Regions from separate parts of the Martinezella sp. CNPSo 3964 genome, predicted to be linked through region 2. Evidence: predicted binding sites of a transcription regulator. Region 2 holds the regulator's gene; the other holds the start of a gene.

Region 1 (6,085 bases), on a different contig from region 2:
ACAGTCTCCGGTAAATTCACTTGGGATCGGGTGGCGACAATTTCTGAAGACAGATATTCGTGATTTTCAGGAGATTGAAAAGATAAACAACTGCGCACAATTAGTTCACAATCATTGAACAATGATCCACCTCGATCGCTCTTCCCATACGAGCCGTATCGGCTATGGTGGCGCCAAATCAGTTGTCAAATCATGGTTTTCAGGAGCTAGTCCATGGCCGATCTGTCGTCCTTTCCGATCACGAAGCGCTGGCCTGCCAGCAATCCGGACATTATCCAGCTCTATTCCCTGCCGACGCCGAACGGCGTCAAGGTCTCGATCGCGTTGGAGGAGCTCGGCTTGCCCTACGAGCCGCATCTGATCTCCTTCGGCACCAATGACCAGAAATCCCCGGAATTCCTGTCGCTGAACCCGAACGGTCGCATTCCTGCGATCATCGATCCCGATGGCCCGGACGGCAAGCCGATCGGTCTGTTCGAATCGGGCGCGATCCTAGTCTATCTCGCGGAAAAGACCGGCAAGCTCATTCCGAGCGATGCCGCCCGGCGTTACGAGACGCTGGAATGGGTCTTCTTCCAGATGGCCGGCGTCGGCCCGATGTTCGGTCAGTTCGGCCACTTCTTCAAATTCGCCGCCGAGAAGGTGGCCAACAACTCCTATCCGGTCGAGCGCTATCGCGATGAGGCCAAGCGGCTGCTCGGTGTGCTGGAAGAGCGCCTGAAGGGCCGTGAATGGATCATGGGCGACGAATATACTATCGCCGACATCACGACATTCCCTTGGGTTCGCGGCGTCGACGTCTTCTATGGCGGTCGCGAGGTCCTGCAGTTCGAAAGCTTCCCGTCTGTCATGGCCTGGCTGGACCGCGCCCTTGCGCGCCCGGCAAGCCAGCGGGGCTTGAGCATTCCGAAGCGGGATTGATGAGGTTGAACCCGGCTATTGTCAGGCGAGCGCGCCTGACAATAGCCGGCAGTCGCTTACTGTCGGGTGGCGAGCTGGCTGCCCGGTTCCATCTTGAAGCGTGGGAACAGGAAGACGCCGACCATGCTGCCGGCGTGCTGCTTGTCCGCAGCAACGGATTCGCCGACGCAGAAGACCGGCTGGCGATGACCGCCAGTGCCGAGCGTCGTCGTGGAATAACAGAAGGAAGAGTTGGCCGTTGCCGCCTGCTCGAAGAGGTCGAGGATACGCGCCCGATCGTGCGGATCATAGCAATGCATGAGGCTTAGCAGGCCGCATTCCGAGGAGCTCAGCCCGTGCAGCATCGTGCTCCACTGCCCAAGCTTGATGATGCCGCTTGAAAGATCGCCCGTCCATCCCTCGGAAACGCAGAATTGTGCCAGAAGATCGGGGTCATGGCCTTCGAACTCCAGCGAGCCGGGAGCAAATGGTGCGGAAAAATTGGCCTTGGCAATCTTGAACAAGATGATCCCCACATGAGCGCATGGTCCCCCCGCGCGCTTCACTTCAATTCCATATCTCTCCGGATGGAAGGTCTCCCCGCATTTTGCGCCGCGGCTCATAGCGGAGACGTGCCTCCGCTGATCCGCTGTCGACAATGCTATTCGGGATGGCGCTCCAGTCTATGAAGTCATTTCAAGTAATAAATCCGGACAGTGCCAGCGCCCAAGGTCATGATCATGCCAAGCCGCAGGTTAAGCCTGTCCAAAAGAAGTAAAAATTACGTGTATTGCAGCTAACTCTCCAAAATCGCTGCGCTGCGAGTTATAGGGGCTTTTTCGAAAACAGCAATGGGCAAGTTGCAAAATTTGCAAGGCAATAGAATCTTGCAGGAATTGCAGTTGTACATTTTTGGCACAATTAAAAAGGGCGACCCGAGGGCCGCCCTTCATCAATTCCGGATGTCGGATTGAACAATCGCGACAGGCCGTTGGCCTATCACATCATGTCCATGCCGCCACTTCAGGCCGCTTGTCGGCCTGAAGCACTAAAAGTGCATGGGCGAAGCTTTACGGACATTCCTGTGATTAGGCCGTTGGCCTATCACATCATGTCCATGCCGCCCATGCCGCCCATGCCGCCCGGCATGCCAGCAGGAGCATCCTTCTTCGGCAGTTCAGCGATCATGGCTTCGGTGGTGATCAGCAGCGAAGCAACCGAAGCTGCGTTCTGCAGAGCCGTACGAACAACCTTGACCGGGTCGACGATGCCCATGGCGATCATGTCGCCGAATTCAGACGTCTGGGCGTTGTAGCCGTAGTTGTCTTCGTTCTTTTCGAGAACCTTGCCGACAACGATCGAAGCTTCGTCACCAGCGTTTTCAGCGATCTGGCGAACCAGCGACTGCAGGGCGCGGCGAACGATGTTGACGCCGGCTTCCTGATCCTGGTTTTCACCCTTGGCAGTGATCTTCGTGGAAGAACGCAGGAGAGCGATACCGCCGCCCGGTACGATGCCTTCCTGAACAGCAGCGCGCGTCGCGTTGAGGGCGTCGTCGATGCGGTCCTTCTTTTCCTTCACTTCGACTTCCGTCGAGCCGCCAACGCGGATCACGGCAACGCCGCCAGCGAGCTTGGCAAGACGTTCCTGCAGCTTTTCGCGGTCGTAGTCGGAGGTGGTTTCTTCGATCTGAGCCTTGATCTGGGCAACGCGGCCTTCGATGTCGGACTTGGCGCCAGCGCCGTCGACGATCGTGGTGTTTTCCTTGGAGATCGAAACCTTCTTGGAACGGCCGAGCATGTCGAGGGTGACCGACTCGAGCTTGATGCCGAGGTCTTCGGAGATGACAGTGCCGCCCGTCAGGATGGCGATGTCTTCCAGCATGGCCTTGCGGCGGTCGCCGAAGCCAGGAGCCTTGACAGCAGCGATCTTCAGGCCGCCGCGCAGCTTGTTGACGACGAGGGTCGCAAGAGCTTCGCCTTCGACGTCTTCAGCGATGATGAGGAGCGGCTTGCCGGTCTGAACGACGGCTTCGAGAACCGGAAGCATGGCCTGCAGGTTCGAGAGCTTCTTCTCGTGCAGGAGGATGAACGCGTCTTCGAGGTCGGCGATCATCTTTTCCGGGTTGGTTACGAAGTAGGGGCTGAGGTAGCCGCGGTCGAACTGCATGCCTTCAACAACTTCGAGTTCGGTTTCGGCGGTCTTGGCTTCTTCAACCGTGATGACGCCTTCGTTGCCGACCTTCTGCATGGCTTCAGCAATATCGAGACCGATCTGCTTTTCGCCGTTTGCGGAGATCGTGCCGACCTGGGCAACTTCTTCCGAAGTGTTGATCTTCTTGGCCTTGGCCTGGAGATCCTTGACGACTTCTGCAACGGCGAGGTCGATGCCGCGCTTCAGGTCCATCGGGTTCATGCCGGCTGCAACAGCCTTGGCGCCTTCGCGAACGATCGCCTGGGCGAGAACGGTTGCAGTGGTGGTGCCGTCACCGGCGACGTCGTTGGTCTTCGAAGCAACTTCGCGGACCATCTGGGCGCCCATGTTTTCGAACTTGTCTTCGAGTTCGATTTCCTTGGCGACGGAAACGCCGTCCTTGGTGATGCGCGGAGCGCCGAAGGACTTGTCGATAACGACGTTACGACCCTTCGGGCCGAGCGTGACCTTTACTGCGTCAGCGAGGATATCGACGCCACGAAGCATCTTTTCGCGGGCGCTGCGGCCGAATTTTACTTCTTTAGCTGCCATGTTTGAAACTCCTGAATTCGCGTTTTCCGGGCTTGTCGCCCGTCAGCTGTATCGGAAAAGGGAACCGGCTGATTAGCCGATGATGCCCATGATGTCGGCTTCCTTCATGATCAGAAGGTCTTCGCCGTTGAGCTTGACTTCGGTGCCGGACCACTTGCCGAACAGAACGCGATCGCCAACCTTGACGTCGAGTGCTACGACCTTGCCGGACTCATCACGAGCGCCAGAACCGACGGCGACGATTTCGCCTTCCTGCGGCTTTTCCTTGGCGGTATCGGGAATGATGATGCCACCCTTGGTCTTTTCTTCCGACTCGACGCGACGAACGACGACGCGGTCATGAAGGGGGCGGAAATTGGTGCTTGCCATTGTCTAATCCCTCGATCAAATGACATTCACGGATCAGCGGGGGATCCGTATGGACTTTGTTAGCACTCATCATCCGAGAGTGCTAGCGACCGTGATTTAGGGGTGGCTTCCGGACGAGTCAAGAACAGCACTGTGAATTTTTTGCGGCGCGCATCGGCTTGTTTGGGGGATGATTAACGTCCACGGCGATCCCACGTAGCATATCGTTGCAAAGAGTCCCTCATTTTGATCTCGTGAAGAAGGGCGTGACAGCACCGTTTCGGGACCATCAATCCCGCTTCCTTCGCCACCTCACTTTGCCGCCCGCAGACCCTGTCTATGCCTGCTACTCGGGGCTTGTGCGATGCAAAAACCTTGTGGGCCGCTCTTGTAATTTGCCGGCCGGTTTGCGATGTCAGCCCGTGATTTATTTGATGCGAGGACGGCATGGGCAAACGGATCGAGAGCTTTCGCGACATCGGCGGACTTTATGATGTTGCGCTCTGCGATGTCTGGGGCGTGCTCCATAACGGCGTCACGGCCTATAAGGAAGCCTCCATCGCGCTCGAAGCGGCCCGCGGCGAAGGCCTTGCGGTCGTCCTCATCACCAATTCTCCGCGCGTCGCTCCCAAAGTGGTCGAGCAGCTGCGGGCGATTGGTGTTCCCGACAGCGTCTACGACCGCATCATCACCTCGGGCGACGTCACCCGCAAGCTTATTGCCGAGGGGCCGAAGAAGGTGTTCCTGCTCGGGCCGGAACGCGATATCGGCATCCTCGAAGGCCTTGACGTTCAACGTGTCGACGCCGGCGAGGCCGAAAGCATCGTCTGCACTGGCTTCTTCGACGACGAGACTGAGACACCTGACGACTACACCGATATGCTGACGGCCTGGTCCGCCCGCAACGTGCCGCTCATCTGCGCCAATCCGGATCTCGTGGTCGAGCGCGGCCATCGCATGATCCCCTGCGCCGGCGCCATGGCTGCCTATTACGAGCGGCTCGGCGGCCAGACGCGCATCGCCGGCAAGCCGCACCAGCCGATCTATGATGCGGCGATTGCCGCGGCTCGCGAGGTCAAAAGCGAATTTCCGCTGTCGCGCGTGGTTGCGATCGGCGACGGCATGCCGACCGACGTGCGCGGGGCGCTCGATTACGGTCTCGATCTTCTTTATATCAGCCATGGCATCCACGCCCGCGAATATGTCGTCGAGGGACACACGGATGAGGCAGCACTCGGCGCCTTCCTGGCGCGCGAGCAGGCCTCGCCGAAGTGGTGGATGCCGCGCCTTGTCTGAGGAGAGTGGCAGACGATGACCGTTTTCCATCGCAACGAAACCCGCGAGCCGCTTCCCGACGCCTTGAAGGGCGGCGTGGTCGCCATCGGCAATTTCGACGGCGTGCATCGCGGCCATCAGTCCGTGCTGACGCGTGCGTTGGAGATCGCCAGGGAACGCGGTGTTCCGGCTCTGGTGCTGACCTTCGAGCCGCATCCGCGAACCGTCTTCAAGCCTGATCAGCCCGTCTTCCGCCTGACCCCGGCACCGTTGCGGGCGCGGCTGCTCGAGGCCTTCGGCTTCAACGCCGTCATCGAATATCCCTTTGATCGCACTTTCTCGCAGCGCTCGGCGGACGAGTTCGTTCATTCGATCCTGATCGACTGGCTGCATGCCTCCGAAGTCGTCACCGGCTTCGATTTCCATTTCGGCCATGATCGTCAGGGTGGTCCGGCCTTCCTGATGAATGCCGGCAGCCATAACGGCTTCGGCGTGACGCTGATCGATGCCTTCCGCGACGAAAACACCGAGGTCATCTCGTCGAGTCGTATCCGTACGCTGCTCGCCGAGGGCGATGTGGCGCAGGCCGCCGGACTGCTTGGCTATCGCTATACCGTTCAGGCGCCTGTCATCGGCGGTGAGAAGCTCGGCCGCACGCTCGGTTTCCCCACGGCAAACATGCAGCTTCCGTCTGAGATATCGCTGAGGGCAGGCATTTACGCTGTTCGCTTCCGAACGGCCGATGGCGTCATCCGCGATGGCGTTGCCAGCTACGGCCGGCGCCCGACGGTGACCGATAATGGCGCGCCGCTGCTCG
Region 2 (6,085 bases):
CGTCGGCTTTGCCGGCGTGGCCCTGATGATCGGCCCATCGGTGCTCGCAAGCCTCGGTTCGAACGTGCTGGCACAGCTTGCCGTGCTGGGCGCCGCTTTCAGCTATTCGCTGGCCGGCATATTCGGTCGGCGTTTCCGCCGCATGGGGCTCGCACCGATCATTCCTGCCGCCGGTCAGGTCACCGGCTCGGCCATTCTGCTGCTGCCGATCGCGCTCTTCGCGGATCGCCCCTGGACGCTGGCAATGCCGTCGACCGAGACCTGGCTGGCGCTCGCCGGCCTGGCAATCCTGTCGACCGCTGTCGCCTATGTGCTGTTTTTCCGCATCCTTGCGACGGCCGGCGCCACCAACCTGATGCTGGTGACCTTCCTCATCCCCGTCAGCGCGATCCTGCTGGGTGCGCTCATCCTTGGCGAGAGCCTGCAGCCGAAGCATTTCATCGGCATGGCGCTAATCGCGGTCGGCCTTGCGGCAATCGATGGACGTCTCTTCACCCTCCCCTCGAGGGGGAGGGTCGGCACGTAGTGCCGGGGTGGGGTGATCTCGGTAAGAGCTGAGACACCCTCAAGGGGGACGTAGTCAGCAGGCGAGATCGGCGACGACCGAATCGAGAACCAGCATTCCCGCCGGCGTGCAGCGCAGGCGGGAATTGCCGATCCGCTCTATGAAACCGTGTTCCAGTAAAAATGCCTCGCGCTGCGGATCGGGGTCACGGCCGGAAAGCTGCTGCCAGCGGGCGAGATCGACGCCTTCGCGCAGCCGCAGTCCCATCAGCAGCAATTCGTCGGCCTGCTCATCGAACCCAAGCATTTCCTGGTCGACCATGCCGTGACCATCGCGCTCGACCATCTCGAGCCAGCTTTCCGGTTTGCGCTCGGTGGCGGTTGCCAGCTTTTGCGGTCCACGGGTCAGGCGGCCGTGGGCGCCGGGGCCGATGCCGGCATAGTCGCCGTAACGCCAGTAGGTGAGGTTATGACGGCTTTCGGCGCCGGGACGGGCGTGGTTGGAAACCTCGTAGGCTGGCATGCCCTCGCGCTCGGTAATCTCCTGCGTCGCTTCATAGAGCAGCGCCGACTGGTCGCCGTCGGGCACAATCAGCTTGCCGGCCTTGTGCAGGCCGTAGAAAGGCGTGCCTTCCTCGATGGTCAATTGATAGAGCGAGAGATGATCGACCGCATAGGAGATCGCCTCCTTCAGCTCGCGCTCCCATTCCTCGACCGTCTGGTTCGGCCGGGCATAGATGAGATCGAAGGACATGCGCGGAAAGATTTCGCGCGCCAGCCTGATCGCCTTCAGCGCATCGGCGACATCGTGCAGGCGGCCGAGGAACTTCAGGTCGCGGTCGTTCAGCGCCTGCACGCCCATCGAGACGCGGTTGACCCCAGCCGCGCGATAGCCGCGAAAGCGTTCCGCCTCGACGCTGGAGGGATTGGCCTCCATTGTGATTTCGATGCCGTCAGGCATGTGCCAGGTCCTGGCGATGCCGTCGAGGATCGCACCCACCGTCTCTGGCTTCATCAGCGAAGGCGTGCCGCCGCCGAGGAAGACGCTGGTCACCGTCTTCGGACCGCTGATCATCCGCATCGTCGCCATTTCCTTCAGAAAGGCAGCGGCGAAACGCTCCTGATCGACAGGCTGATGGCGGACATGGCTGTTGAAATCGCAATAGGGACACTTGGCCGCGCAGAAGGGCCAATGCACATACACGCCGAAACCGGGTTCGCCGGTATCGGGCAGCAATTGCGCTCCGCGCATCAGATCCTCGGTATCCACGATTTCCACGAACTAAGCTTGCGCCTCCAGGCAGGTTTCGACAAAGATCTTGAAGGCGCGGGCACGATGCGAGAGCGCCTGCTCATCGCCCGGCTTCCAGCCATGCTTCTGCTCGGCGCTCATTTCGCCGAACGTGGTCTCGTATCCCTGCGGCTGGAAGACCGGATCGTAGCCGAAGCCCTGGGTGCCGCGCGGCGGCCAGACGACGGTGCCTTCGACTTCGCCGCGGAAAAGCTCGGTATGTCCATCCGGCCAGGCAAGGCAGAGTACGCTGACGAAGCGGGCCGTGCGGCTCTCCGGTGAGGCGGCGCCAGCCTTCTCAAGCGCGGTCTCAACCTTCTGCATTGCCATGGCGAAGTCGCGCGTGCCATCAGCCGTTTCGGCCCAGTTGGCGGTATAGACGCCGGGATCGCCGCCAAGCGCATCGATCACCAGGCCGGAATCGTCGGAGAGCGCCGGCAGGCCGGAAGCATTCGCAGAGGCAAGCGCCTTGATCGTCGCATTTTCCTCGAAAGTCGTGCCCGTCTCGTCCGGCTCGATGAAGTTGAGATCGGCAGCGGACTTGGCGGCAAAGCCGAGAGGGCCGATGAGATCGCGAATTTCCTGGATCTTGCCGGCATTATGGCTGGCGACGACGATGGTCTTGGTATCGAGCTTGCGCATGTCTTGTCCTGTCAAAGGCCCCAGATGCGGGGCTCGGCGCATTCCAGGCTGTTGCCGGCCGGATCGCGGAAATAGATCGATCGGCCGCCATTCGGCCAGTGAAAATCGGCTTCGATATCGACACCGGCAGCCTTCAGCTTCTGCGCCATGGCCTCGATCTCGTTGCCATCGACGCGGAAGCACACGTGACCATGCCCCTTCGTGCCATGCGGCGGCACGGGCAAGGCACCCGGTTCGTGCGGCTTCACCGTTTCCCCGCTGTTGAAGATCAAGAGCACGCCCGGCCCGCAACGATAAAAGACGTGGCGATTGCCGCCCCGCGAAATCTTCTGCAGTCCGAGTACGTCACCATAGAAAGCCTCGGCCGCATCGAGATCGTCCGCATAGAGTGCGGTTTCAAGGACGCCTGCGAGGGCCGGATCAGCCATTCAAAATATCCTCAGGCGATGGCCTGCTTCTGCAGCTCCACCAGCTCGGCGATGCCGTTCTTGGCCAGATGCATCAGCGTGGCGAATTCCTCTTCGCTAAAGGGTGCGCCTTCAGCCGTTCCCTGGATCTCGACGATGCCGCCCTTGCCCGTCATGACGAAATTGGCGTCGGTTTCGGCCGAGGAATCCTCGAGATAGTCGAGGTCGATGACGGGCTGGTTGGCGAAGATGCCGCAGGAGATGGCGGCGATGTGATCCTTCAGCACACGCTCGACCTTCACCATGTTGCGGCTTTCCATCCACTTCAGGCAGTCGTAAAGCGCAATCCAGCCGCCGGTGATCGAGGCCGTGCGCGTGCCGCCATCTGCCTGGATGACGTCGCAATCGACCGTGATCTGGCGCTCGCCCAGTTCCTTGAGGTCGACGACGGCGCGCAGCGACCGGCCGATGAGGCGCTGGATTTCCTGCGTGCGACCGCCCTGCTTGCCGGCGGCTGCCTCGCGCTTCATGCGCTCGCCCGTCGCGCGCGGCAGCATGCCGTATTCGGCCGTGACCCAGCCCTTGCCGCTGTTGCGCAGCCATGGCGGCGTCTTGTCTTCCAGGCTTGCCGTGCAGAGCACATGCGTATCGCCGAATTTCACCAGGCAGGAGCCTTCCGCATGCTTGGAAAAATTGCGCTCGAACGATACCTTGCGCATCTGGTCGGTTTTTCTGCCTGAAGGCCGCATTCCACTCTCCTGAAAGTTCGTTGACCGCTTCTACGACCCACAGGCCGCTTTTGCAAAGGAAAAGCAGGCTGGAAAGCCCCTCGGCAGCCATGGCGACATTTTTCCCTTTTGCCATTGCTAACTGAATGATTATATTTTGGCTAAGGCTCAACGGAATGGATCTGACAGCGAAATGGTATTCACGACATCGTCGGTCTCGGATGTCATTGCTGCACTGGACGAACGCTCCAAGGAAATCTTCCGCCGCATCGTCGAAGGCTATCTGGAAAATGGCGAGCCATTGGGTTCGCGCAATCTTTCACGCCTGTTGCCGATGTCCTTGTCGCCGGCCTCGGTGCGCAATGTCATGAGCGATCTGGAAGAGCTGGGGCTCATCTACTCGCCGCATGTGAGTGCCGGCCGATTGCCGACCCAGGTGGGCCTGCGCTTCTTCGTCGATGCCTTCATGCAGGTCGGCGATCTCTCTGCCGAAGACCGCGCCAATATCGATCGGCAGGTGCGCGGCAGCAATCGCGACCAGCCAGTGGAATCGATGATGTCGGAGGCAAGCCGGGTGCTTTCGGGCATTTCACGCGGTGCCGGCTTGGTCATCACCTCGAAGAGCGATCCGGTGCTCAAGCATGTGGAGTTCATCCGGCTGGAACCGACCAAGGCGCTTGCCGTGCTCGTCGGCGATCACGATCAGGTGGAAAACCGCATCATCGAACTACCGGCCGGCACCACATCGTCGCAACTGACGGAAGCAGCCAATTTTCTCAATGCCCACATGACCGGCCAGACAATGCCGGAATTGCGGCGGCAGTTGCAAAGTCTCAAGGAGAGCGTGCGTCAGGAGCTGGATAGCCTCTCCCATCAGCTGGTCGAGCGTGGCATTGCCGTCTGGTCCGGCGGCGATGATGACGGCAAGCCAACGCAGCTCATCGTGCGCGGCCACTCCAATTTGCTCGCCGAAATCGGCGGTGTGGAGGATCTGGATCGCCTGCGCCTGCTTTTCGACGATCTGGAGAAGAAGGACAGCCTGATCGAGATCCTCAATCTCGCCGAAAGCGGCCCGGGCGTGCGCATCTTCATCGGCTCGGAAAACAAGCTCTTCTCGCTGTCCGGCTCGTCGCTGATCGTCGCGCCCTATCGCGACGAGGACGATCGCATCGTCGGTGCTGTCGGCGTCATCGGCCCGACGCGGCTGAATTATGCCCGCATCGTGCCCATGGTCGACTATACGGCCCAGCTGATTTCGCGGCTGACCCGGCCGGGGATCTGACGAGACGGATCTGACGGGCGACGGTCAATCGGGAAGCAGCATCCCCGATCCGCCCATTTCCGCCGGGAGATCCTTCTGCTTCGGCAGCCCGTCGCTCAGGTGCAGCACTGTCGTTTCATAGTTGACGTGCAGCGCCGGCTGGAAATCGAGGCCGGGCAGGACGGCGGCATAGACATCGGTCACGCCCCACAGCGGATGCTCGGTCAGCAGATGACCGCCGCAGACCGTGCACCATTTGCGCACGCTCTTCTCGGTCTTTTGGTAGCTGCCGATCTTGTCCGTGCCCTTGGTGACTTGAACGGCTTCCGGCGGCCAGAGCGAGAAGGCATTGACCGGTCCCGCCGACCATTCGCGGCAGGAATCGCAATGACAGTAACCCATCGCCATTGGCTCGCCGTCGACTGCAATTTCCACTGCGCCACAGAAACACTTGCCTGAAAGGGATTTGCCATTAGACATTGATGTCACCCCACGCTGTGCTGAGATGCACTTCAGCATACCACCGGGGAGGAGGGCTGAACAGTCGACGTCGCGAATGGTAGCCAGGAGCGGGGTGGTGTATTGCCATCGCCGCAAAGCCGCGAATTGGCTGTTCTTCTCGACAAAGCCTTGATTTTTTCCAACCAAACCTCGATATCGGGCACATCCAAAGACCAAGCAATTCGGAGACCGTCATGACCGACGAAACGACAAAAACCGGACCTGACGCCACGGCGGCTGACACGTCAGCGGATTTCGCGCAAAACGCAGCGGAAACCGTCGATGCGGCAGAACCGTTTCAGCCAGATCCGGTTGAGCTGCTGAAGGCCGAGAACGGCGAACTGCGCGATCGCTACTTGCGCCTCGCTGCCGAGATGGACAACCTCCGTCGCCGCACCGAGCGCGATGTGAAGGATGCAAAGTCCTATTCCGTGGCAAGCTTTGCCCGCGACATGCTTTCGGTGGCAGATAATCTGCGCCGCACGCTGGATGCCATCCCGGCTGAAGCGCGCGCCGGCGCCGATGCCGGCCTGAAGACGCTGATCGAAGGTGTCGAGATGACCGAGCGTTCCATGCTGTCGGCTCTCGAGCGTCACGGCGTACGCCAGCTCGAACCGGTCGGACAGAAGTTCGATCCCAATTTCCATCAGGCTATGTTCGAAGTGCCCAATCCCGAGGTGCCGAACAACACGGTGGTCCAGGTCGTCCAGGCCGGTTTCGCCATTGGCGATCGCGTTCTGCGTCCGGCCAT

The links. The regulator HrcA, encoded in region 2, represses chaperone genes, less so after heat shock. The targets are predictions, from matches to a motif close to GTTAGCACTCNCNNNNNGNGAGTGCTAAC.
Region 1: groES (co-chaperone GroES) is a predicted target of HrcA. The motif match lies at 4,073-4,101, and genes of this name have one in related genera.

Annotation. Positions count from the first base shown of each region.
Region 1 covers NZ_JBXSOW010000001.1:1,202,092-1,208,176, reverse strand. Annotated here, with positions in the region: gene AC13Q5_RS05915 (glutathione binding-like protein) at 214-921, shown strand; gene AC13Q5_RS05910 (hypothetical protein) at 978-1,424, opposite strand; gene groL (chaperonin GroEL) at 2,005-3,645, opposite strand; gene groES (co-chaperone GroES) at 3,718-4,014, opposite strand; gene AC13Q5_RS05895 (TIGR01459 family HAD-type hydrolase) at 4,441-5,289, shown strand; gene AC13Q5_RS05890 (bifunctional riboflavin kinase/FAD synthetase) at 5,305-6,085, shown strand, end outside.
Region 2 covers NZ_JBXSOW010000007.1:263,010-269,094, reverse strand. Annotated here, with positions in the region: gene AC13Q5_RS22470 (DMT family transporter) at 1-526, shown strand, start outside; gene hemW (radical SAM family heme chaperone HemW) at 581-1,756, opposite strand; gene rdgB (RdgB/HAM1 family non-canonical purine NTP pyrophosphatase) at 1,787-2,437, opposite strand; gene AC13Q5_RS22455 (VOC family protein) at 2,449-2,865, opposite strand; gene rph (ribonuclease PH) at 2,877-3,593, opposite strand; gene hrcA (heat-inducible transcriptional repressor HrcA) at 3,766-4,854, shown strand; gene AC13Q5_RS22440 (GFA family protein) at 4,879-5,313, opposite strand; gene grpE (nucleotide exchange factor GrpE) at 5,529-6,085, shown strand, end outside.